3 regions of the Methylophilus sp. E2MeOHC9 genome follow, and region 2 is predicted to be linked to each of the others. Evidence: predicted binding sites of a transcription regulator. Region 2 holds the regulator's gene; each other region holds the start of a gene.
The links. Region 2 encodes sigma-54, which starts transcription at its own class of promoters, with help from an activator protein. Its sites were predicted from a motif close to TGGCACNNTTCCTGCT; they were not measured.
Positions count from the first base shown of each region.

Region 1 (8,047 bases), 380 kb from region 2:
GGCTACTTTGCGATTGATGTGACAAAACCTGAATTGCCGGTATTGCTATGGGAATTTGGCACACAATCTTCTATAGATAGCATAAACTTAGGCTATAGCTTCGGTAATCCCGTTGTCACTAAAATGAAAGACGGCCGCTGGGTGGTTTTAGTCACTTCGGGATATAACAACGGCAATGATGCAAGAAAGCTAAACAGTACCACTTTTGCAAAAAATAGCCCGGCAGGGGATGGCGCAGGCCATTTGTATGTACTGGACGCGAATACAGGTGCGCAAGTGAAGCATATCTCCACTGGCAGTGGCAGCGGGGCTGAACCTAGCGGACTGGCTAAAATCTCTGCTTATGCGGATCAGATGTTTGAAAACAATTCGGCCTTAAAGGTCTATGGCGGCGACCTCAATGGCAACATCTGGCGCTTTGATATTAATACTGGTTCTGTCAACAGCATTGCTATCTTGAAAGGTAGTGACAACAGTATACAAAAAATCACTACTCAGCCTGAATTAGGCAAGGTGGATAAAAATTTGGTGGTGATGGTGGGGACTGGCAAGTTTCTGGAGCCGGCTGATTTGACTAACACCCCATTGAATTCGGTCTACGCATTTAAAGACAACGGCCAGACTTCGCCGATAGATGCTCGCAAATTAGAACCCCGGAAACTGGAAGATGATCGTAGGATTTCCTCCACCGTAGACGTGAGTTTTGACAATACTTATGGTTGGCTTCTGGATTTCCCGCCTGGCGAGCGTGTGAATCTGGATCCTTTGCTATTGAACGGCGTGTTGTTAATGCCAACCATGGTGCCTACCAGCCAGGCATGCAGTGGTGCTGGTTTTGGGTGGTTTAATTACTTTGACTATAAAAAAGGGCGCTCAATACTGCCTAGTGGCCTCGTTTCAGAGCGTATGACTTCACCTGCCGTAGGTTTTAATATCGTCTATGATGGCAAGGGCGTACCTCATGTGGTGGTGACGGGTAGTAACGATCCGACGCCACAGCAACTCAGTCTGGATGACCAGGTATTCGGTATCTCCGGCACGGGTAAGACCGGTAACATATTCAAGCAAAAAACCAACGGTAGTTATGGCACCAAGCAAAGCTGGCGTGAGTTGATCCAATAGGCAATAAAAAGCCCCTGGTTGAAATGCCCGAAATATCAGACGTCATGTCTGGGAGCGGGCAGTTCATTGAGGGGCTTTTTACAGGGCTGTGTTATTTCACTATTTTTGCAAGCGCATACAAGATCACACAAATCACTACAACAATACCAATCAGCGCATAGATTCCAATCGCTCCTTGAAACATACCTGCCTCCTGTCGTATAGGTGAGGGAAGGTTTATTCTAGGGAAACATCTGGAGACTGTCTAGGCGTATATCGCCTACAAAAAGAGGGGTGTGAGGGAGGAGTGGATATGCCACTACCACAGGCAAAGCATGCATGGCTGCATCTTTGCGCTTTTAAAACCTTAAACGACTTCGAGTGACAGTTCAGCAGGTTTGTAGATTGCCAGTATATTGTTGTCAGCCACGATATCTTCCGCCAGGTACATAATGTCCTGCGCCGTCATCAGTTCAGGCATGCTAGCGGTGTAGGTCAGGGGTTCTTCCAGCCAGTTGTTCATGATTTTTCCTTTATATGTGATCTGTATAAATCTATAACGTCATAGCGGATGAATTCTTGATGGCAGGCACCGCATCATTCACGGTTATTTACATCTGCTATTCATCCTGTTAATCAATAGCTTACAGTCCATGTATGAAGATTTAATGAAGTAAATGTGGAAAGCATGTGTCACAGGCTTGCCTGCTGGTACAAAGAGAAAAATACGCGCAAAATGACTTGAAGCTTATGGCGCTACTAACTCTATGAAAGCGGCTTACGATGAAAACTTTTCAGGTGGTCGGCATCCTAGCCGTGGCATTCATCACAGGTGTAGGTGTACTCTACTGGCAGAATCTGGCGGATGACCCATTAGACCAGCCGCTCAGTGAGTTGGCGCAGACGATGAATCAATGTGACCTGATTGCCAGCAAGGCGGCTGCAGAGTTGCCTGAAGCGCTGCCTTTCCAGAAGCTGGAAAAAATGGCCAGGCAGTCGCGGGTGCTGGATAGGTGTATGCAGGATCGTGGCTATCAGCAAAATCCGGCTTGGGTGGCCAAAGCGAATGCACGCGCGAGTGAAATCGCCCAGGCACAAAGTATCTCGCAGGACGAGGCCTACGAAACCCTGCGCAGGCAGGCGATGTTAAAGGATGATGTGGCGGGCACCAATTACTGGCGCGCGCGTAAGTAAACGATTAGCGCTTTTGCCCCAGGTAATCGGTTTTGCCTAAAGGCACGCCAATGTGGCGCAGGATGTTGTACGCGGTGGTGCTGTGAAAGTAGACATTTGGCATTACCCATTTTTCCAGGTAATCAATGCCGCTAAACGTCAAGTCGGCTTTGCGTATGGTGAGCACCACTTCTTTGTGCTCAGCGCCTTCTAATTGCGCGGGCTGGATCTGTGATAAAAAATCCAGGGTCTTGGCTATACGCGCATACAGCATCTCAAAACTGGTTTCATCATCTGCATATTGCGGGATCTCCAGCCCGGCCAGCCTGGCACCAGCACCTTTGCTCATGTCGCTCACTAGTTGTACCTGGCGGGTCAATGGATACATATCGATAGACAGCCGGCTATTGAGTATCGCCGCTGGCTCGACTTTTTTCTGCTCGGCATATAGTTCGCCTTGTTGCAGGATATGTTTCAGGTTGTGAAGGTTGCGCACCAGTGGCGCGATACTGACATCATATAAATGCATGGCTGACACTCTCAATATTCATAACGACGATATTGTAACGCCTCCGCGATATGCGCATCATTAATCGTTTGGCTCCCCGCTAAATCTGCAATCGTCCGTGCCAGTTTCAGGATGCGGTGATAGCTGCGCGCAGAGAGCGAGAATTTTTTCATGGCCGCCTGTAGCAGCGCATTGCTTTTGTCATCCAGCTGGCAGTGTGCTTCAATTTCTAGCGGTCCCAGTGCGGCATTCGGTTTGTTCTGGCGCTGCATCTGCCGCTGCCTGGCCATCATCACACGCTCGCGGATAGTGGCACTGGCTTCGCCAACCTGGCTATGGCTTAACTCTTCCGGTTTGAGCGCAGGTACTTCAATATTCATATCAATGCGATCCAGCAACGGGCCGGAAAGCTTGTTTTTGTAACGCGCAATCTGCTCCGGCGTACAGCGACAGCGCTGGTTATAGTGGCCGTAATAGCCGCATGGGCAGGGGTTCATGGCCGCAAGCAGCTGGAATTGTGCCGGGAAAGTCGCTTGCCTGGCCGCGCGGGAAATGGTGATCATGCCGCTTTCCAGCGGCTCACGCAGGACTTCCAATACTTTTCTGTCAAACTCAGGCAATTCATCAAGAAATAGCACACCATGATGCGCAAGGCTGATTTCACCCGGGCGTGGCACGCTGCCACCGCCCACCAGTGCCACGGCTGACGCTGTGTGGTGCGGCGAGCGAAACGAGCGCTGTTTCCAGCTAGCTGCGGGAAACTGGCTATTGAGCGACAAAATCGCTGCGCTTTCTAGCGCTTTCTGTGTCGTCATGGCGGGCAAGATGCTCATAAACCGATGCGCCAGCATGCTTTTCCCTGTGCCTGGTGGACCGCTCATCAGCACGCTGTGTTGCCCGGCGGCGGCTAGCTCCAGCGCACGCTTGGCGCGCAATTGCCCTTTCACTTCACGGTAATCCGACAGCACTGGCGGCTCACTATGCGTCATGGCCGGCTGCTGCGGTAAAACCTGTTTCTCCGATAAATGTGCGCACACTGCCAGCAGGCTGTCAGCGGCATAAATCGTTGAACCTTCAACCAGGCTGGCTTCGTATGCACTCTCTTGGGGCAGAATTGCCGCCCGCATATTTTCGGTATCCTGACGGAGCTGATAAGTCATCGCCAGTGCGCCGCGTATAGGACGCAGTCCACCCGTGAGGGCCAGTTCGCCGGCAATCACATAATTGGCCAGATGCTTTTTAGGAAGTTGGCCAGAGGCGGCCAGAATGCCAAGGGCGATGGGTAAATCATAGCGACCCCCTTCTTTGGGTAAATCCGCAGGTGCGAGGTTGACGGTGATCCGTCTGGCCGGGAACTCGAATTGCGCAGTCTGAATCGCGGCGCGAACGCGGTCCTTGCTCTCTTTGACCTCGGTTTCAGGCAATCCGACAATGGTAAAGCTAGGCAAGCCATTTGCTAAATGTACTTCTACAACTACTTCCGGTGCTTCCATACCGCTTAACGCGCGGCTATACAAAACTGCCAGACTCATGCTGCACCCCTGCTTAACGGAATGCTAACAATTGTAAATTAATTTTTACTTTCTGTTGTGTGAGCCTGTTCCAACGCAGTGATTTTTTCTTCCAGCGCACGCAATTGTTGCTGGGTGCGGGCTAGTAAAGCCGATTGAATATCAAATTCCTCACGCGAAACAAGTTCCATTTTGGTGAGCACGCCCTGAATTAGTGCATGAATATTTGATTCAAGCTCTGAAATTGGGCTTGAATCAATTAATTGTTTGATTTTAAAAGATAATTCTTTAATTCTCTCGTTTGAAAATAGCATGATTGAGTGCTCCTTTTTCTCGAATTTTAACATGCAAAGCGGTTGGGGATATAGGTTTATAGCGCTGTTTATTTATATAAATCAATAAAAATCAATTACTTATAAAAGTATTTTTATTATTAATTTATATTAAATTCCATAAGATATTGATTATAAACGATTATATATATTGGCACATGCTTTGCTTAGTCGTCAATGTTGTTTCATTATCGTTTACAACAATTCGATCAAGACTTTTATAGAGAGAGGACTCATAAATGCGTCAATCTATTTTGATTACAGCAGTGTTAGGCACCTTGTCATTGGCACAAGTTTCTTATGCAGCTGAAGAAGCAAAAGAGGAAGCGAAATCTCCTTGGGCAGCGACAGCCAACATTGGCTTCGTGTCTGATTACTACGCGCGCGGTATTTCACAAAACTGGCACAAACCTTCTGTGCAAGGTGGCCTGGATATTACGCATGACAGCGGCTTTTACGTCGGTGCCTGGGGTTCTAACGTCACGCCAAACACATTTCCTGATGCTACGGCTGAAGTAGATGTTTACGGTGGTTATAATGGTGCCGTACCTGGCATTGAAGGTTTAGGTTACAGTGTCGGCTTGATCGGTTACTTGTATCCAGGTGGTTCATGGAAAAAATACAGAGGTTCTGCTTCTGTTGGACCAGATGGTGCAAATACAGTATTGACGCCACGTGGCGGCCGCTGGGATACCGCTGAAGTTAACTTTGGCCTGGCTTATGGTTGGGTGAGTGCCAAGCTTTCTGTGACATTGACTGACTGGTTTGGCGCTGAACGTGCTACCGGCTGGGATGGCAGCACTAAAGGCAGTACCTATTTTGAAGTGAATGCGAACTATCCATTGCCATGGTGGGATCTGACATTGGTTGGTCACGTGGGCCAATTGAATGTGAATGGTAAACTGGATACAACATTCTCAAGCGATGGCGGCACAAACCTGCCAAGTACAAGCTGGTCAGGTGCTTCCAGCCCTGATTACACTGACTACAAAATCGGTTTGAGCAAAGCGTTCAAGATCGGTGCTTCTGAAGGTTGGAACGGTGGTATCTACTACGTAGGTGCCAGCAACAAGCAGTACTGGGGCGAAAACGGTTACGGCGGCACAAGCTTTAACGGTAAAGGCGACAGTGTGCGTGCACAAAGTAAAGACTTGAACGAAGGTCGTTTGGTATTGACCCTGACTCGTACGTTCTAAGTACAGTCAACACGATTGCTGTAAACACATCTGGCAGGCACGGTGCCTGCCAGAGTTAACAACAGGAGAAGCAAATGAAATTTGTGTCCGCAATAATCAAGCCATTCAAGCTTGATGAAGTGCGTGAAGCTTTGTCCAATATTGGGGTACAAGGCATCACTGTCACTGAAGTTAAGGGGTTTGGACGCCAAAAGGGGCATACCGAGTTGTATCGTGGCGCTGAATACGTCGTAGACTTTTTACCAAAGGTAAAACTCGAAGTCGCCATCAAAGACGACATGCTAGATCAGGTGGTGGATGCCATCGAAAAAGCAGCGGCGACAGGCAAGATTGGCGATGGCAAAGTATTTGTCTTCGATTTGGAACAAGTTTATCGTATCCGCACCGGTGAAACCGGTCCGGATGCGTTATAGGAGAGGGCTTCAGTTATGAAGAAAATTCTTTCTGTATTATCGCTGGTCGCCCTGATGGGTTTGGCAGCAACGCCTGTCGCATACGCTGAAGAAACTGTGACAGAGACTGTGACAGTGACGGAAACAGTCACGCCTGATGCTGCACCTGCCGCGGAAGCGCCAGCAGCAGAAGCTGCGCCCGCTGAAGCCGCTGAAGCACCTGCGACACTGGATGTAGGCAATACCGCATTCATGATCATCGCGACGGTGCTGGTGATCCTGATGACGATTCCTGGTTTGGCGCTTTTCTACGGCGGCCTGGTACGCCAGAAAAATATGCTTTCAGTATTGATGCAGGTTTTCGTGGTGTTCTCGCTGATCTCTGTGTTGTGGGCGGCTTATGGCTACAGCCTGACATTTACTGAAGGCAATATGATTGTCGGTGGCTTAAGCAAGGCGTTCCTGTCTGGCATCACTACTGACAGCCTGACGGGCACGATTCCTGAATACGTGTTCCTGACCTTCCAGATGATTTTTGCTGCGTTAACGCCTGGCCTGATCGTTGGTGGTTTTGCAGAGCGTATCAAGTTCTCTGCAGTGCTGCTGTTTACCGCTTTATGGGTGACATTCGCTTATATCCCGATCGCGCACATGGTGTGGGGTGGTGGTTACCTGGCTGAACTGGGTGCCAAAGACTTTGCTGGTGGTACTGTGGTGCACATCAACGCTGGTGTAGCGGCATTGGTAGGTGCATTGATGTTGGGCAAACGTATCGGTTACGGTAAAGAAGCCATGCCTCCGCATAACCTTGTGATGACGATGATCGGTGCTTCATTACTGTGGGTGGGTTGGTTCGGTTTCAACGTAGGTAGCGAATTGGCTGCAGATGCTACTGCTGGTATGGTGCTGGTGAATACACAATTGGCAACGGCTGCTGCGGTATTGGGCTGGATCCTTGCTGAATGGTTGTTCAGAGGCAAGCCTAGCATGTTGGGTGCGGCTTCAGGTGCGGTTGCTGGCCTGGTAGCGATTACGCCGGCATGTGGTTTCATCGGCCCTATGGGTTCTATCATCCTCGGTTTCACTGCCAGCTTCGTCAGCTTGTGGGGCGTGACCAAACTGAAAGGTGCACTGGGTTACGACGATTCTCTGGATGTGTTCGGCGTGCATGGCCTGGCTGGTATCTGGGGTGCGGTAGGTACTGGCGTGCTGATGGCGCCTGGCTTGGGCGGTGTGGGCTACGCTGAAGGCGTGACCATGGGTGGCCAAGTAACTACGCAGATTATCGCGGTGGTTGTAACGCTGATCTGGACCGGTGTTGTGAGCGTGATCCTGTACAAAATTGTCGATGTCGTGGTTGGTCTGCGTGTCAGCGAAGAGTACGAGCGCGAAGGCCTGGATACGACAGAGCATGGCGAACGTGCCTATAGCTTGTAATGGATAGCACTCTCAAAATGATTAGCAGTCTGTGACCACAGATCTGCTGGGAAAAACGGCTCTTTCAGAGCCGTTTTTTTTGAACTAAATCCAGTGCAGGGTTACCAACGCACTGGGCCTGAATTACAATAACTTCATTATGGCAAATGCACAGTCGGATTTAACGCCTCTTCAACGAGTTTCCCAACTAATCAGTTTTGAAAAGCAGGACATCCTGCTATTGGTTTACCTTACCATGGGCTACGGCCTGTTGGGCATCGCAACGCCTGTTGCCGTGCAAACCATGGTCAATCTCGTCACCATGGGTGGCGTGCTGCAACCTCTTTACGTCGTCGGCTTTATCCTCTTTTGCCTGCTGGCGCTTTCCGGGGCGATCTATGCGATTGAAAGTTTCCTG
Region 1 covers NZ_CP196024.1:1,023,806-1,031,852, forward strand. The annotation lists gene ACSSVF_RS04860 (pilus assembly protein) at 1-1,122, shown strand, start outside; gene ACSSVF_RS04865 (hypothetical protein) at 1,469-1,624, opposite strand; gene ACSSVF_RS04870 (hypothetical protein) at 1,885-2,295, shown strand; gene ACSSVF_RS04875 (DUF1993 domain-containing protein) at 2,300-2,803, opposite strand; gene ACSSVF_RS04880 (YifB family Mg chelatase-like AAA ATPase) at 2,815-4,314, opposite strand; gene ACSSVF_RS04885 (accessory factor UbiK family protein) at 4,353-4,607, opposite strand; gene ACSSVF_RS04890 (TorF family putative porin) at 4,865-5,821, shown strand; gene glnK (P-II family nitrogen regulator) at 5,896-6,234, shown strand; gene ACSSVF_RS04900 (ammonium transporter) at 6,250-7,650, shown strand; gene ACSSVF_RS04905 (peptidase domain-containing ABC transporter) at 7,790-8,047, shown strand, end outside.
Region 1: the regulator sigma-54 is predicted to act here: its motif matches at 4,778-4,793, upstream of ACSSVF_RS04890 (TorF family putative porin).

Region 2 (8,047 bases):
TAACAGCAAATGGGAGACTTCCAAAAAGTCACAGTTTTCAGCCAGCGTTTCAATCGGATAGCCGCGGTAGTACAGCAGGCCTTCTTCGCCATCGATGAAGGTAATGCCTGAATCACACGCCGCCGTGGACATAAACCCGGGGTCATAAGTGAAAATCCCATGTTTGCCCAGGCTGCGGATGTCTATAACATCTGTGCCTAATGAGCCTTTCAGGATAGGGAGTTCAATCGCTGGGGTGTCGTTGTCAAAAGAAATGGTCGCTTTGGTTGCCATGACATGCTCAAAATAAGTAGACGGGGTTAAGGCTAAATTATACGCAATGAACTCTTAAAAAGCGCACTTGCCGGGTGATTGAAAGTGAAAACACAGAAAATGCCACAAAAACATGCACCAGTATCAACCCTGGGCGTGGTGCAGTTGCACTGCATAAGTGAAAAACAGGCTAAAAGAGAACTGCCTTATGCGGGATAAATGGCACCGAGGATACGCGGACCTTGTGCGCCAGTGACCGCTGGCAGGTTACCACTCAGGCCATCGATGCAGCGTTGCGCCAGCCAGGCAAATGCGACAGCTTCCACCCAATCTACCTCAACGCCAAGTTTGTCGGTGGGTTCAATGGCATAGCCAGTCAATGCGGACAAGCGATGCATTAACAAGCCATTGCGCGCGCCACCACCGCAAACATAAGCTTCATCTATCTCGGGGCAAAAGCGCGTGATCGCGTCTGCGATACTGAGCGCCGTCAGTTCCAGCAAAGTACGGGCAATATTCTCCGGCCGGTCATCCAGCGCCTGCAAATGTTGTGCCAGCCAGTGTTGGTTAAACAGATCCCGTCCTGTGCTTTTGGGTGCAGCTTGCGCCAGATAGGGTTCAGCGAGCATGGCTTTTAGCAAGGAGTCATTCACCTGGCCACTGGCAGACCAGTCGCCATTGGCATCATAAGTCTGGCCTGTATGCTGTTGCGTCCATTGATCCAGCAGCATATTGCCGGGGCCCGAATCGAAGCCGGTCACCTGCCCATTCACCGGTAGCCAGGAGATATTAGCGATGCCGCCGATATTGATAATGGCGCGGTTTTTGGTTGCGCTGGCAAACACAGCCTGGTGAAAGGCGGGTACCAAAGGCGCACCTTGGCCGCCTGCGGCAATATCGCGGCTACGGAAATCCCCAATCACAGCAATCTGCGTCAGTTCAGCCAGCCGGGCATGGTTGCCGATTTGCAAGGTATAGGCTTGACCGTCTGGCAGGTCAGGGCAGTGGCGTATGGTTTGTCCGTGGCAGCCAATGGCGGTGATCGCCGATGCTGGTAATCCGCTTTGCTGCAGGATCTTCTGCACCGCCTCTGCATAAAGCTGTGCCAATGTATTGGCCATGACAGCGGCTGCATGCAACTCATTCGTCGCTGGATGATGCAAATCCAGCAGTGTTTGTTTGACCGCGGCTGGATACGGCACAAATGCCTGGTTGATCTGTTGAAAATCATCGCCCGTGTGCGCAACCAGTGCCGCATCCACACCATCCAGGCTGGTGCCTGACATAATGCCAATAAAATAACGGGTAGCGGGGGCGGTTGACAGCGGGATCATAGGCCAACATGGTAACACTGTGCCGGGATATGCCTACAGTTAAGCAGCAGATTACGTTAAAATAGTCGCTTTCATTTTAACCGTTGCTATGCCATACCAACTCGGCCATGCAGCAGACAGAATTGTATTTATGACAGACGCAAAACCCACTCCTGAAGCCATCAGCCCGGAGATTGCCAAAGCACTTGCCATTATCAAGCGCGGTGCAGATGAGTTGCTGATTGAGCAGGAGCTGATAGAGAAACTCAAAGCCGGCAAGCCATTACGCATCAAGGCCGGATTTGACCCTACCGCACCCGATTTACATCTGGGGCATACCGTGCTGATCAACAAATTGCGCCAGTTGCAGGACCTGGGCCACCAGATACTGTTCCTGATCGGCGACTTCACCGGCATGATAGGTGACCCGACCGGTAAAAGTACCACCCGCCCGCCTTTGACGGTTGAGCAGGTGAAGATCAATGCCGATACCTATGCCGAGCAGGTATTCAAGATACTGGATCCGGCCAAGACAGAAATCGTATTTAACTCCAAATGGTTAAGCGAACTGGGTGCGGCAGGCATGATCAAGCTGGCGGCCAGCCACACGGTGGCACGCATGCTGGAACGCGATGATTTTTCAAAACGTTTTAAAGGCAACCAACCGATTGCCATCCATGAATTCCTGTATCCGCTGTTGCAGGGCTACGACTCTGTTGCCTTGCAATCAGACATTGAACTCGGCGGCACCGACCAGAAATTTAACCTGCTGATGGGGCGCGAGCTACAGAAACAGGCTGGCCAGGCACAGCAGTGCGTGCTGATGATGCCATTGCTGGAAGGCCTGGACGGCGTTAATAAAATGTCCAAATCGCTGGGCAACTATATCGGTATCAGCGAAGCGCCTGAGAGCATTTTTGCCAAGATTATGTCGATCTCAGATGCGCTCATGTGGCGCTATATCGATTTGCTGTCTTTCGCCTCGCTGGAAATCATTGCTGAATGGAAAGCCAGCATCGCCAATGGTGAAAACCCACGCAATATCAAAGTAGGCTTTGCGCAGGAGATCGTGGCCCGTTTTCATGGTCAGGCAGCGGCTGAAAAAGCGTTGCAGGATTTCCAGACGCGTGCCAAAGGCGGTATACCGGATGATGTGCCTGAAATTGAAGTGACGATAGCAGGTGACAGTATTGGTATCAGCCAGTTATTAAAACAGGCTGGCCTGGTAGAAAGCACCAGTGAAGCGATGCGTGCCATCCAGCAGGGTGGCGTGAAACTTGATAGCGTCAAGGTCGAGGACAAGAACCTGCAATTGGCAAAAAGCGTGGTTGTTGCCCAGGTGGGTAAGCGAAAATTTGCCAGGATCACGATTCAATAATCGTCGTCATTGTAAAAAAAAGGCCGCTTGCATAGCGGCCTTTTTAATTTTCAAAAATCAGACAAGCTTGAAAAGCTAAAGTGATTTGCGCAAATTCGCTGGCGGAATACTCAATGATTCACGGTATTTGGCAATCGTCCGCCGCGCCACCACAATGCCTTGTTGTGCCAGTGTGTCTGTGATCTGGTTATCAGAAAGCGGTTTTTTCTCATTCTCTTCCGCCACCATTTGCTTGATCAGTGCACGAATGGCTGTTGCCGAGCAGGAACCACCCGCATCAGTCGCGACTGAGCTGCCAAAGAAGTATTTGAGTTCATAAACACCTCTTGGAGTGAGCATATACTTGTGCGTAGTGACGCGGGAAACGGTACTTTCATGCAAATCCAGCTCTTCAGCGATTTCACGTAATACCAGTGGGCGCATCGCGATGTCGCCGTGCTCAAAGAAGTTACGCTGCCTGTCTACAATCGCCTGTGACACACGCAAAATGGTCGAGAAACGTTGCTGGATGTTCTTGATCATCCACTTGGCTTCCTGCATCTGGCTTTGCAGGTATTGGCCTGAGCTTTCACGGTTGCGCTTGAGGATATCTGCGTACATCTGGTTGATGCGCAATTTCGGGATCACACCATCATTCAGGGTAGCGACCCAGATCCCTTTGATCTTTTTCACCACCACATCATGCTGGATAAAATGATCATGGCTAAAGTTGGAAAACTCGCTGCCTGGTCTGGGGTTTTGCTGGCGTATCAGTTGCTGCGCGCCTTTGAGTGAGGCTTCATCGCAACTGAGTTGTTTGCGCAGTTTGATAAAATCTTTATTGGCCAGTAGTGCCAGATGGTCTTTGACCAGGGCGATGGCGATTTTCAGGTAGGGCGTGCTGGCTGGTAGGGCATACAGTTGCAGCAGCAGGCATTCACGCAAATCGCGGGCGCCTATGCCTATCGGGTCAAGATTCTGGATCAGCTTGAGTGCCGTTTCCAGTTCCAGCAAATCGACTTCCAGTTCCAGCGGCAGGTTCTCCACCACTTCCTGCAAATCCTGCTCCAGGTAGCCGTCGTCATTAATACTGTCTAGCAGCAGTTTGACCAGGCTCATATCGCGGTGCGACAGGTGCGCCAGTTGTATCTGGTCTATCAGGTGGTCACGCAGGCTGATGTTGCTGGCATCCTGGCGCGAAAAATCACCATCTTCATCATCATTGTTATTGCGACCTGCTTCATCCCAGTTGCTGGTACTGCCAAATTCGCCGTAGTCGTCTTCAAATTCCGGCGGGGTGAATTCTTCATTCAGGTTGGGCAACTCGCCTTCATTGCCGCTCAGGTCTTCGCGCAACTCTTCACGCAAAGTGTCGGCTGGCGAAGGGATATCCTGCTGCTGCATGGCGACATCAAAAGAACTAGCATCTTCGACTTCAGCCTGCGCTGCTAACGGGGCGTCGGGCGTATTGTCTTCAAACTCGCCTTCTTCATTATTGTCGGCCATCTCGAGCAAGGGGTTTTCCTGCAAAATGGCTTCCAGCTCCTGGCTAAGCTCCAGCGTCGACAGTTGCAACAGGCGGATAGACTGCTGCAACTGCGGCGTCAGTGCCAGGTTTTGCGACATGCGTAATTGCAGGTTTTGCTTCATAACGAATTACAGCCTAAAGTTTTTGCCCAGATATACTTCACGCACACCTTCATTCTGAATGATTTCATCGGGAGTGCCGGCTGCAAATACTGCGCCTTCATTCACGATGTAGGCGCGGTCACAGATATCCAGCGTTTCGCGAACGTTGTGGTCTGTAATCAGGATGCCGATATTCTGGCTGCTCAAATAACGGATAATTTTCTGGATCTCGATCACTGCAATCGGGTCGATCCCGGCAAACGGTTCATCCAGCAAAATAAATTTAGGGTCAGTGGCCAGGCAACGGGCGATTTCTACCCGGCGACGCTCACCACCGGACAAGCTGACTGCCTGGCTGTTGCGGATGTGCTGGATATGCAACTGATCGAGCAGTGACTCCAGCTTGGCTTCGCGTTCTTCGGCCGTATAAGGGCGGGTTTCCAGAATAGACAGGATATTATCGGTCACTGTCATTTTTCGGAAAATCGAGGCTTCCTGCGGCAGGTAAGCCAGGCCCATGCGTGCACGTTCATGCATAGGCGCGTGGCTGACATCGGTGCCATTCAAAGTAATGTGGCCGTCATCGAGTGCGACCAGGCCGACGATCATATAAAAACTGGTAGTTTTGCCTGCCCCATTCGGGCCCAGTAAGCCAATGACTTCGCCGCTATGCAACTCCAGCGTCGTATTTCTGACGACTGTGCGACCCTGGTAAGCTTTTTTTAAATGGCTGACGCGTAAATGGCTATTGTCTGGTGAAGCAGTTGTTTGCATATTGCCAGTCTTTACTGTGGTTCTTTCTTGGGTTCATTTGCGGTGCCGTTAGCAGCCGGTTCACTCTTGAACTGCAATGAGCGGTTCATGCGCAGGCCTTGCTGTGCATTGGCTTTGTTATCGATCACAGGAGGCGTTGTTTTGCTCTTGGGCTGGATGATAGCCTTGACCCGGCTGTTGGCCGTGCCATTCGGGTTGGCTTTGGTGCCACCAATCACTTCCGCATATTCCGCATTGGCGTCGTAGCTGATGTAATCACCGGTGACTATGTCTTCGCCACGTTTGACCCAAGCATTGGTATACAGTTGCACTTTATCCATGCGGCCATTGTATTCAATGCGCTGGCCGCTGCCTTGCATCCACTCGTTTTTACCAGTGCGCTTCTGCTTGAAGGTGGTCGGTGTGCTTGGGCTGCCGATACAGGTGCTATGCTGAAATCCATCCTGGTCTTCGCGGACTATCATTTTGTCTGCCTTGATTTGCAGGGAGCCCTGATTGAGGATCACATTGCCGGTATAAGTGCTGATTTTTTTTGCATCGTTGACACTCACTGTGTCGGCTTCCAGCTCGATGGGTTGCTCACGGTCAGACTCTTCAGCCCTGACAGTGTTAGACCAATGCAACAGCGTACCCAATACCAGGCAGGTCACATAAAATAATTGCTTGTGCGTTTTCAACTCATCTCTCCAGAATCATCGATCCTTGATCATTAACCTTTGTCAGGCGTGGTTTTATTTTTTGTTTTGGCCGGCTTGGTGGCAGGCACTGCATTCACTGGCTCCGGTGCGCGCTCATAATGTACATGCACCCGGTTAAATAATTGCATGGTTTCGGATTTTTTATCAAAGCGCATGCCTGTGCCTGTGACCACGCTACCCGGTTGCTGGTGGATGGTCACCGGTAAATCGGTATAGGCAATATCCGTATCCGGTTCAACAAATAATTGTTCCGTCTTCAATTGCATTTCACCTTTTTCAGCAGTGGCCTGGCGTATCACTTTGACCTGTTTTACAAACTCCACCAGTTTACCATTGCCGGATATTTTGCCGCGCTGCCCGTAAATCTGGGTATAAGGCATGTTTTCGCCAAACTGGGTAAATCGCGGGCGGTCCAGTTCGGTGTAGTCGCTGTCCGGGTAATGGCGCATTTGCGCCGCAGCCAGCACATATTTGGTATGGCCACTGGCGTCGGTACGCGTGCTGACAAAGTTGTAAAGCATGTAATCCGGCGCATTGCGATTGATACTAGTCATGCGCGAAGCTCCCTCCTGCACTGTCTGGTTGATCCAGAAGGTAAGCAGTGCCAAAAACAGCATCAGGCCTATCGGTAGCAAAATCGGATATTTAAGCATGAATATTCATTCCGGCTAGCCTAGACCACTTTCGCTTTCAGCAAGTCATGCATGTTAAATGCCCCTGCCAATTGTTGCAGTTCATTGACTGCCAGAAAACCATTGATTCTATGGTGTTCCATCAGGCTCACTGCTTCAACAGCCATTTGCTGTATACCCAGCAATTTGGGTTGGTGGCTCATGACGCTGGTGATAGGCGCCTGATGGTCGGTCAGGCCTTGCACAAACAAACGGCGTACATCACCGTCAGTAAACACGCCGACCGGGTTTTGTCCGGCATTGACAATGGCGGTGAACCCCATGCCTTTGGCCGTTATTTCCTGGATGGCCTGTTGCACCGTTGCATTTTCTTTCACGCTCGGAATCGCATCGCCGGTGCGCATCACATCTTTAATCCTGATCAGCAAACGCCGCCCCAGGCTACCGCCAGGGTGGGAGTGGGCAAAGTCTTCTGCGGTAAAGTCACGCAGTTCCAGCACGCATAAAGCCAGTGCATCGCCCAAGGCCAGTGCGGCAGTGGTGCTTGCGGTTGGCGCCAGGCCAAACGGGCAGGCCTCATGGCTGACGGCTGCACTCAGATGCACTTGCGATTCACGCGATAAAGTCGAGTCTTCGGTGCCAGTGATACTTAATATCCGCGCACCCAGGCGGCGGATCGCAGGCAAAATATTGATGATTTCATCGCTTTCACCCGAGTTGGAAAGCGCAATCACCACATCTTCTGCTGTAATCATGCCCAGGTCACCGTGGCTGGCTTCAGCCGCATGCATAAAAAATGCCGGGGTGCCGGTGCTGGCAAAGGTGGCGGCGATTTTGCCGCCGATATGGCCGGATTTCCCCACGCCAGTGACCACTACACGGCCACGGCAATCTAAAATCATATGCACTGCAGCCTCAAACGCAGCGCCTAAGCGTCCTGCCAGCTGGCGGATTTCATCTGCTTCGTGCAATAACACATTGCGCGCTTTTTCCACGATGTCAGAACTTTCAGCAAGTTTGACACCTGATTTTGCTATACTCATGGGCAGTAAGTATAGCAAGTGACCGCCCCGGCAAGAAAGCAAAACACGGCTTTTTTAATGATTTTTTAATATCAGGCACATTTTTTGCATTAAATAAAGATTTGTGGCAGCATATTTAACCTGACACAATCCAGATTCATAATAAATATTTGACCACGCGCAGTGTTTTGCTAACAGTGTAGCAACGTGGTCTGAATTAATTGCTTTAGAACTTTTGCATGTTTGACTCCCTAATCCATTTACTTTTATTACTCACCAGTTCGGTATTCGCCGTCGGTTTGTTCCGCATATTGGGCCTGCCCGCGATACTGGCTTACTTCGCCATCGGCATTGTCCTGGGGCCCCACGC
Region 2 covers NZ_CP196024.1:647,935-655,981, reverse strand. The annotation lists gene gltA (citrate synthase) at 1-273, opposite strand, end outside; gene ACSSVF_RS03205 (anhydro-N-acetylmuramic acid kinase) at 459-1,586, opposite strand; gene tyrS (tyrosine--tRNA ligase) at 1,717-2,943, shown strand; gene ACSSVF_RS03195 (RNA polymerase factor sigma-54) at 3,019-4,572, opposite strand; gene lptB (LPS export ABC transporter ATP-binding protein) at 4,579-5,325, opposite strand; gene lptA (lipopolysaccharide transport periplasmic protein LptA) at 5,337-6,002, opposite strand; gene lptC (LPS export ABC transporter periplasmic protein LptC) at 6,035-6,676, opposite strand; gene ACSSVF_RS03175 (KpsF/GutQ family sugar-phosphate isomerase) at 6,697-7,698, opposite strand; gene ACSSVF_RS03170 (cation:proton antiporter) at 7,917-8,047, shown strand, end outside.

Region 3 (8,047 bases), 700 kb from region 2:
TTGGTACCAAACGGCGTCTGGAAAGCATAAGTGTTGTTATTGCTGGAAAGCAGTTCCTGGTCCAGGCGCAGGTTGAAGTTATCGATGCCAAAGCCGCCACCCAGTTTGTAATAGTGCGCATCAATGCGGCTATCACCATCTTTGTAGTCTGACTGTTTGGCGTATTCGGCGGTGTAGTGCGCGCGGTAGTTAGGCGTGAAGATATGCGTACCATCCAGGCGCAGGCCTATGGTTTTGTTCGACTGGTCGGCCAGCAGGTTGGCGCCGCCGGCACCAAACCAGGCGTTGCCCAGGCCCAGGTTTTCAAAATTGCTGAAATAGCCATAACCGACCAGGAATTCGGTAGGAGAAATGCGGTAACGCGCATTCACCACTTCCAGGTTGCCGCTGCGTTCGGAGGTGAAAATCTGGTTCACTTTGTCAAAATGCGCGACAAACAACTCGGTATCCGGGATGGTTTTATTGAATACGGAAACACCGTCAAATACCTGCATGACCTGGCGGAAGGCAATGTCACCTATAAAACGCACATTATCCAGGTTGACCTGCTGGCGGCCGGCACGCACACGGGTATTCTTGATACCGGTCCAGTCTACGTAGAGCTGGTTGATATCCGTATGGTTAGGGTCTACCACTTTGGCATATTCGATTTTGCCATTGTTGTTGGAAGCACCATTGATACGGTAACTGTTAGTGCCATCGTTGAAGTCATCCGTCAGCTGGCTGACATTGATCAGTTGCGCGGCAAAACTCCAGTTATGGTAAGGCGCGGTTTGCCAGCCGATCAGGCTGCGCAAGGTCAGTGCATTGGCATCTTTAAGTTCACGTGCCGCCGTCGGGTTAGGCGTGTTGGCAGCATTGCTATAGGTGCCTGGCTGTAAACCATCCTGGTCTACATACTCATAACGCAATCTGAAACTGGTCATATTTTTGCCGGTTTTAATGGCATCCATAAAGGTGTATTCGGGTAAAACTTCTTCTTCAGCCACCACTTGCATGCTCAATGCCGCCATCAATACTGCCACTGAGACTTGACGCAATCGTTGGTAAGAGTTAGTTTTCATGTTGTTGCTCCTTTGCTTAAGTGGGTAACCATATTTCGATGAGGTATGCGGTGCTGGTGGGTTGCCGCCCGTCAGCACCACTTCTTATGCCGCCTTTTTGGCGTGTCGTTCGTATAAAAACTTCAACACTTCGCTGCGCAGATGCGTATAAGCCGGGTCTTCGACCAGTGCTAGCCGCTGACGAGGGCGCGGTAGATCCACTTCCAGGATTTCACCTATGGTGGCAGCCGGGCCGTTGGTCATCATGACGATGCGATCCGAGAGCAGCACCGCTTCGTCCACATCGTGCGTGACCATGACAGCAGTACAACCCGAGCGCGCCATGATGCTCATTAATTCGTCCTGTAACCCGGCGCGGGTCAATGCATCGAGCGCACCAAACGGTTCATCCAGTAACAGCACTTTGGGTTCCATCGCCAGGGCGCGGGCGATGCCGACACGCTGTTTCATGCCGCCCGAGATTTCAGTCGGACGTTTTTCCATGGCATGGCTTAAACCAACCAGTTCCAGTGCCGCACTCGTGCGTTCAGCCAGTTGCGCTTTGCTTTCGCTGTCGGCAAACACACGTTCGACTGCCAGATAAACGTTTTCAAAGCAGGTCAACCATGGCAGCAGGGAATGGTTCTGGAACACCACCGCCCGCTCCGGGCCGGGTTTGAAGATTTCACGCCCGGCACAGAACAGGTAACCATCCGTCGGCTGCAACAACCCGGCAATCAGGTTGAGCACAGTGGATTTTCCGCAACCTGAGTGGCCGATGATGGAGATGAACTCACCTTCACGGATAGAAAGATTAATCTCTTTTAAAGCCTGGAAACTGCCATTTTTGGTTGGAAAAGTCATATTGACGTTTTCGATCAGGACATAACGGTCTTGCAATGCGGTTGTCATAGTGAATTCCTTTATGGCTTATTCGTAGCTGTAGCGTTTAGCCACCAGCACCAGCAATTGTTCAAGCAGCAAACCGACAATGCCGACGATAAAAATGGCGATGATGATGTGTTCTACATTCAGGTTGTTCCATTCATCCCACACCCAAAAGCCTATGCCCATACCGCCGGTCAGCATTTCTGCCGCTACAATCACCAGCCAGGCAGCCCCGATAGACAGTCGCACGCCGGTCATCATGTAAGGCATGACATAAGGCAGCAGGATTTTGGTGACGACTTTCCATTCTGAAAGGTTGAGCACTTTAGCCACGTTCATATAGTCTTGCGGCACTTTGCTGACGCCAACAGCGGTATTGATGATCATCGGCCACACTGCGGTGATGAAAATCACCCAGATCGCGGCCGGGTCAGCCGCTTTGAATACCAGCAGGCCTATCGGTAGCCAGGCCAGTGGCGAGACTGGTTTGAGCAGGCTGATGATGGGCGCGGCCATGCGCGACATAAATGCATAACGGCCGATCACAAAGCCCATGGGGATGCCGACGATCGCGGCCAGGGCAAAGCCGGTCGCCACGCGTTTCAGCGAGCTGAGGATGTTCCAGCCTATGCCCATGTCGTTAGGGTTGTTGATATAAAACGGGTCGCTAAACAGCTCCATTGCCGACTGCCAGGTCTTGACCGGGCCTGGCAGGCCTTGCGTCAGGGCTGCCACGGTGGCCCAGATGGCACCGAATATCAGCAAGCCGATCACAGGCGGCAACAACCATTCAAACATGCGTTTGGCGGTTGCCGCCCATGTGCTCCGCCGCTGCAACGACGGAGTGGCTACTGTAGCTGTGGTCGAGAGAGGGATAACCACAGCAACAACGGGTTGTGCAGGTGCTGCTTGCACAGCGTCCTCGCTAGTTTCTATCATTTTTTCTTTGTTAAAGCTGACGACACTCATGGTGACTCTCCTTGAAAGAATTAAGCTTTAACCTTGAAACTGTTGGCATAGGCTTTGGGGTCTTTGCCATCCCATACCACGCCATCAATCAGTTTGCTGCTACGCATAGGATCGGTCGGCACGTTAATGCCCAGCGCCTTGGCGGCTTCGGTATAAATATCAATCCTGTTTACTTTTTTTGCCACGGCCAGGTAGTCAGGGTCAGACTTCAGCAAACCCCAGCGTTTGTGCTGGGTCAGGAACCACATGCCATCTGACAGGTAAGGGAAGTTGACCTTGCCGTCGTTGAAGAACTTCATGTAGTTCGGGTCTTCCCATTTTTTACCGATGCCATTGTCGTAATGGCCGAGGAAGCGGCCTTCGATCACTTCTTCCGGCGCATTCACATAAGCTTTACCGGCGATCAGTTTGGCGACTTCAGGGCGGTTCTTGGTGGCGTCGATATAACGGCAGGCTTCCAGGATGGCTTTGGTCAATGCCAGTACCGTATTCGGGTGCTTGGCCGAAAATTCGGCCGTGGTGCCCAGCGCTTTTTCCGGGTGGTCGGTCCAGATATCCTGCGAGGTCGCTGCGGTAAAGCCGATCTTGTCGTAAATGGCACGTGCGTTCCACGGTTCACCCACGCAGTAGCCATCCATATTGCCTATGCGCATGTTGGCGACCATTTGCGGTGGTGGCACGACGATGGTTTTCACATCCTGCATCGGGTTGATGCCGTAAGAAGCCAGCCAGTAATACAGCCACATGGCGTGGGTGCCAGTGGGGAAAGTCTGGGCAAAGGTAAAGTCGCGGTTTTCGTTATCCAGCAGGCGTTTCAGGGTGGCGCCGGTGGTGGCGCCTTTTTCCTTGAGCTGGTTGGCGAGCGTGATGCCCTGGCCGTTGTTGTTCAGCGTCATCAGCAGGTTCATGTCTTTCTGCTGGCCACCAATGCCCAGTTGTACGCCGTAGAGCAGGCCATACAACACATGGGCTGCATGCAACTCGCCGTTGACCAGTTTGTCACGCACACCGGCCCAGGAAGCTTCTTTCGACGGCACGATCTTGATGCCGTATTTTTTATCGAAGCCCATTTGTGCGGCGACAATGATAGGCGCACAGTCGGTGAGCGGGATAAAGCCGACTTTCACTTCGGTGATCTCAGGCGCATCCGAGCCAGCCGCCCATGCCTGGCTGCGGATGGCGGAGGGCACCATATTCATCATGGCAGCAGCACCAAACGCCCCGGCCAGGGTATGCATAAAGAAATGACGGCGCTGGCTATCTACAGCATCTGGCTCAGGCAGTGTGTTGGAAGGAATAAGGTGATTATCCGCTACCGGTTTTTTGTGATCGGAACTGCTCATTTCTGCTCCTTGAAAATAAGTGAATATGGAAAGTGAAAAACAAAAAAGGCGTCCTGATGGCATTGCTTTCGCGATACCATCAGGACGCCTTTGTCCTTGAAATCCATTCAATTCAATTTCACACCCGGTCATACATCAGAGCCATTATCGCCGTTGATAATGGCACCCGTTGCCGTGGTGCTTAAGAGTCATCTAGCAAGCGGTATGCCAACTGCAAAAATGCGGGGAAAAAGCAGGATTCAGAAAGAAAAACCCGCTGCAAGGGCGGGGGAAGGCCATTTTGAGTGAGATGCATCGCACTTATTCAGTGCGCATGCACCATCAAATAGAGCGGTCAGGAGGGGAGTTTTTGTTGCGTCAGTATATTTTCAGCGACATCGATGATCTTGCGTTTTTGCTCCATGGCGAGGTTGCGCAGAGTCTTGTACGCTTCCATCTCATCAATGCCCAGCTTGCTCATCAGCAGGCCTTTCGCCCGTTCGATCTGCTTGCGTTCTGACAGGGCTTTGCGCGTATCCGACAGTTCACTTTCCATATCGGCGATCTGACGCGATTGCTGTTGTAACAAGCTGATCATGGAAGTCATCGGGTACGCTTGTGCGCTGTCATGCGCCTGAAAACTGAGCGCACTTTCCACCGGGATAGATAGATTGAAGAAGGTGCCATCCAGGGTCGCGCTGGAGGAAGCTTTATTGGTGATCGCCTGCAAGTATTCCTGCGTGTATTCAAGGTCGTGCTTGGCTTTGTGCGCTAACACTTCCAGCATGGCATGCATTTTCTCGATCAGCGCGCATTGCAGTTGCCAGATGTTGGTCTGCTTTTGCGAACATAAGTCAAACCAGATATCCGCGTCACTGGGCTTCAGCGGCTGCTGATCTTTGGCTGAAGTGAGTTTGCTGCGCAGTTGCTGATGCTGCTGGTAAAGTCTGGAGGCCTCTAAGGCAGCCCAGGCGCTACGTAAATCTTCATTGCCAAACTGGCAAAATAATTCGGTATGGCGGTCTTGTTGCGCAATCAGTTCCAGCAAGCGCTGCTGGTGCGGCAACTGCACACTGCCGGAACCGAAGATATAAGAACCCACTGCGCGTTCCTGGCCCGCAAACTCCTTGGTTTGCACCAGGTTATACAGCGTAAGCAGGCAAGTGGAGATCTTGCTGTTGACCGAGCTATCCGAGATTTCAAAGATCAGCGCGATCAGGCTGCTGATCAGGCGGCTGTAGGATTCAATACAATCTGCAAACGAGATTTTCTGCAATGTCACCTGGTGGCGTAAAGAAGTCAGCTGGTCAAAGCCCAGCAATATCCATGAAATCAATGTCAGCTGCCTGGCGTCAGTTAACAGGTCCAGATGCAAATGCTGTTGCAAGGCTTGCCTGAAATCTGCTTCTGTGGCCTGGTTTTGGGTGATGATATCGGCGCGCTCAGGCGCAAACCGTTTACCGGCAGAGGCAAGGTAAAGGCAGCTGGCGCCACGTTCTGCCTGCACCTGGTGGATGATCTGGCCTATTCTCTCGACAAATTGAATGCAGGTATCCAGGCGTTCAAGCTCTTCGATATGCCTGATTTTTGCCAGGACGATGGTTTGTTCGGGGGAAATATCTGTACTCATTACTAAAAACCTAAGCAAAAAATGTGCACGTTTGCCATGCACATTTATTTTCTGTTTAAAACGGGAGCTAAGCAGGCTGTATGAAAGGGAAACCTGATACGAGTGACGCGGCAGCGGACGAACAGTCTATGGCGAAAGCCATCAGGTATTAATGCCAGCCACCACCGAACACTTTGTATAAGGTCAGTTGGCTGGCGGCATCGCTTAACTGCAAGGTCACCAGTGATTGCTCGGCAGTATAAAGCGTTCTTTGTGCATCGAGAACAACCAGGTAACTATCCACGCCATTTTTAAAGCGGGCGTCGGCCAGTTTAAATGCTTCAGCGGCGGCGCCGTTTAATGACTGTTGTGCTTCCAGTTGTGCCTGCAAACCTTCGCGTTGCGCCAGTACATCCGCCACTTCCCTGAAAGCGGTTTGTACGGTTTTTTCATATTGTGCGAGCAGGATTTCCTGGTTCTTTTCACCAATAGTCAGGTTGGTCCGGTTTCGTCCGGCATTGAAAATAGGCAGGCTGATCTGCGGCACAAATGTCCAGATGCGCGAGCCGGTACCAAACAAACCATCCAGCTCGGTGCTGGCAGTGCCTATGGTGGTGGTCATGCTGATGGTGGGGAAGAATGCAGCACGCAGCGCACCGATATTGGCATTGGCGCCTTCAAGCAAATGCTCGGCGGCACGCACATCCGGCCGCTGCTGCAAGGTTTTAGAGCTAATTCCACGTGGTAGAGGTGTAGCAAGTGCCACGCTGGACAGCGAGCTATCCGGCAACCATGCCACTGGCACAATGCTGCCAGCCAGCAGATTAAGCGCGTTGATATCCTGCTTAATCTGGATGTTATAGGTAGCCACGGCAACCCGGGCATTGTCGACGCTGGTTTGCAACTGCTTGAGGGTCAGGGCATTGGCGACCCCAAGGTCAAACATTTTCTGGTTGATGTTGTAAGTATCCTGCTGGCTTTTCAGCGTTTGCTGGGCGATGTCCAGCCGCTTTTTATCTGCGGCCACCGTCAGCCAGGCTGTGGCGACTTCAGCCACCAGGCTGATTTGCGTGCTTTTGCGGTTTTCTTCTTGCGAATAAAACGTCTGCAAAGCCTGCGCATTTAGATTGCGGATACGGCCAAACAGGTCCAGTTCATAGGCGCTGAAGCCAACCGTGGCACGGTAAACATGCGAAACATTGCCGCTGCTATTGTTGCTGGCTGCGACGGTGCCGGCGGAAACATTACCATTGTTACCAACGTTGGACATGCCTTTAGAGGCGGTTTCAGACAAAGTCGCGGCCACAGTAGGGAATAAGTCTGCGCGCTGTACCTGGTATTGCGCCCTGGCTTTTTCAATATTGAGTGTTGCCACCCGCAAGTCCCGGTTATTTTTCAGCGACAGATCGATTACCTGTTGCAATCGCTTGTCGGTGATAAAAGATTGCCAGCCGAGTTCGGTCAGCGCTTTTTGATCATTGTCGACGGTGCCTAGCGTGGCAGGCACCGGTGCTTCAGGCGGGCTGAAAAAAGGCGCCAGGTTGATGCAGGCAGTCAGTGATAATGAGCATACGATCAACGCAGACAGTTTTAAATGATGACTCATAGAATGCAGATTACTCATGTTCTGCCTTACTGTGCAGTGGTTTTTCAACAGAAGCACCTTCAGCCCGATATGGGAACAGAGAGCGGATCAGCACATAAAATAAAGGCACAAAAAATACGCCGAGGAAAGTGGCCGTCAGCATGCCACCGAGTACGCCGGTACCAATCGCCTGGCGGCTGACCGCGCCAGCGCCGTGGCTAAAGGCAAGCGGAATCACGCCAAAGATAAACGCCAGTGATGTCATCAGGATAGGGCGTAGTCGCAGTTGCACGGCTTGCAGCGTTGCTTCTACCAGAGGCTTGCCTTGCTCTTGCAGATGTTTGGCAAATTCCACAATCAGGATGGCATTCTTGGCGGCCAGGCCTATGGTAGTGAGTAATCCCACCTGGAAATAAACGTCCGCGGTCATACCACGCAACGTCGTTGCTAGCACGGCGCCCAGAATACCAAGTGGTACCACCAGGATCACCGAGAAAGGCACCGCCCAGCTTTCATACAAAGCAGCCAGGCACAAAAACACAAATACTACAGAGACGGCATATAGCAGCGGCGCTTGCGAGCCGGATAATCTTTCCTGGTAGGATTGTGCACTCCACTCATAGCCTATGCC
Region 3 covers NZ_CP196024.1:3,055,329-3,063,375, reverse strand. The annotation lists gene ACSSVF_RS14525 (alginate export family protein) at 1-1,064, opposite strand, end outside; gene ACSSVF_RS14520 (ABC transporter ATP-binding protein) at 1,149-1,955, opposite strand; gene ntrB (nitrate ABC transporter permease) at 1,974-2,900, opposite strand; gene ACSSVF_RS14510 (CmpA/NrtA family ABC transporter substrate-binding protein) at 2,921-4,243, opposite strand; gene ACSSVF_RS14505 (nitrate- and nitrite sensing domain-containing protein) at 4,578-5,852, opposite strand; gene ACSSVF_RS14500 (efflux transporter outer membrane subunit) at 6,001-7,455, opposite strand; gene ACSSVF_RS14495 (efflux RND transporter permease subunit) at 7,448-8,047, opposite strand, start outside.
Region 3: the regulator sigma-54 is predicted to act here: its motif matches at 4,438-4,453, upstream of ACSSVF_RS14510 (CmpA/NrtA family ABC transporter substrate-binding protein).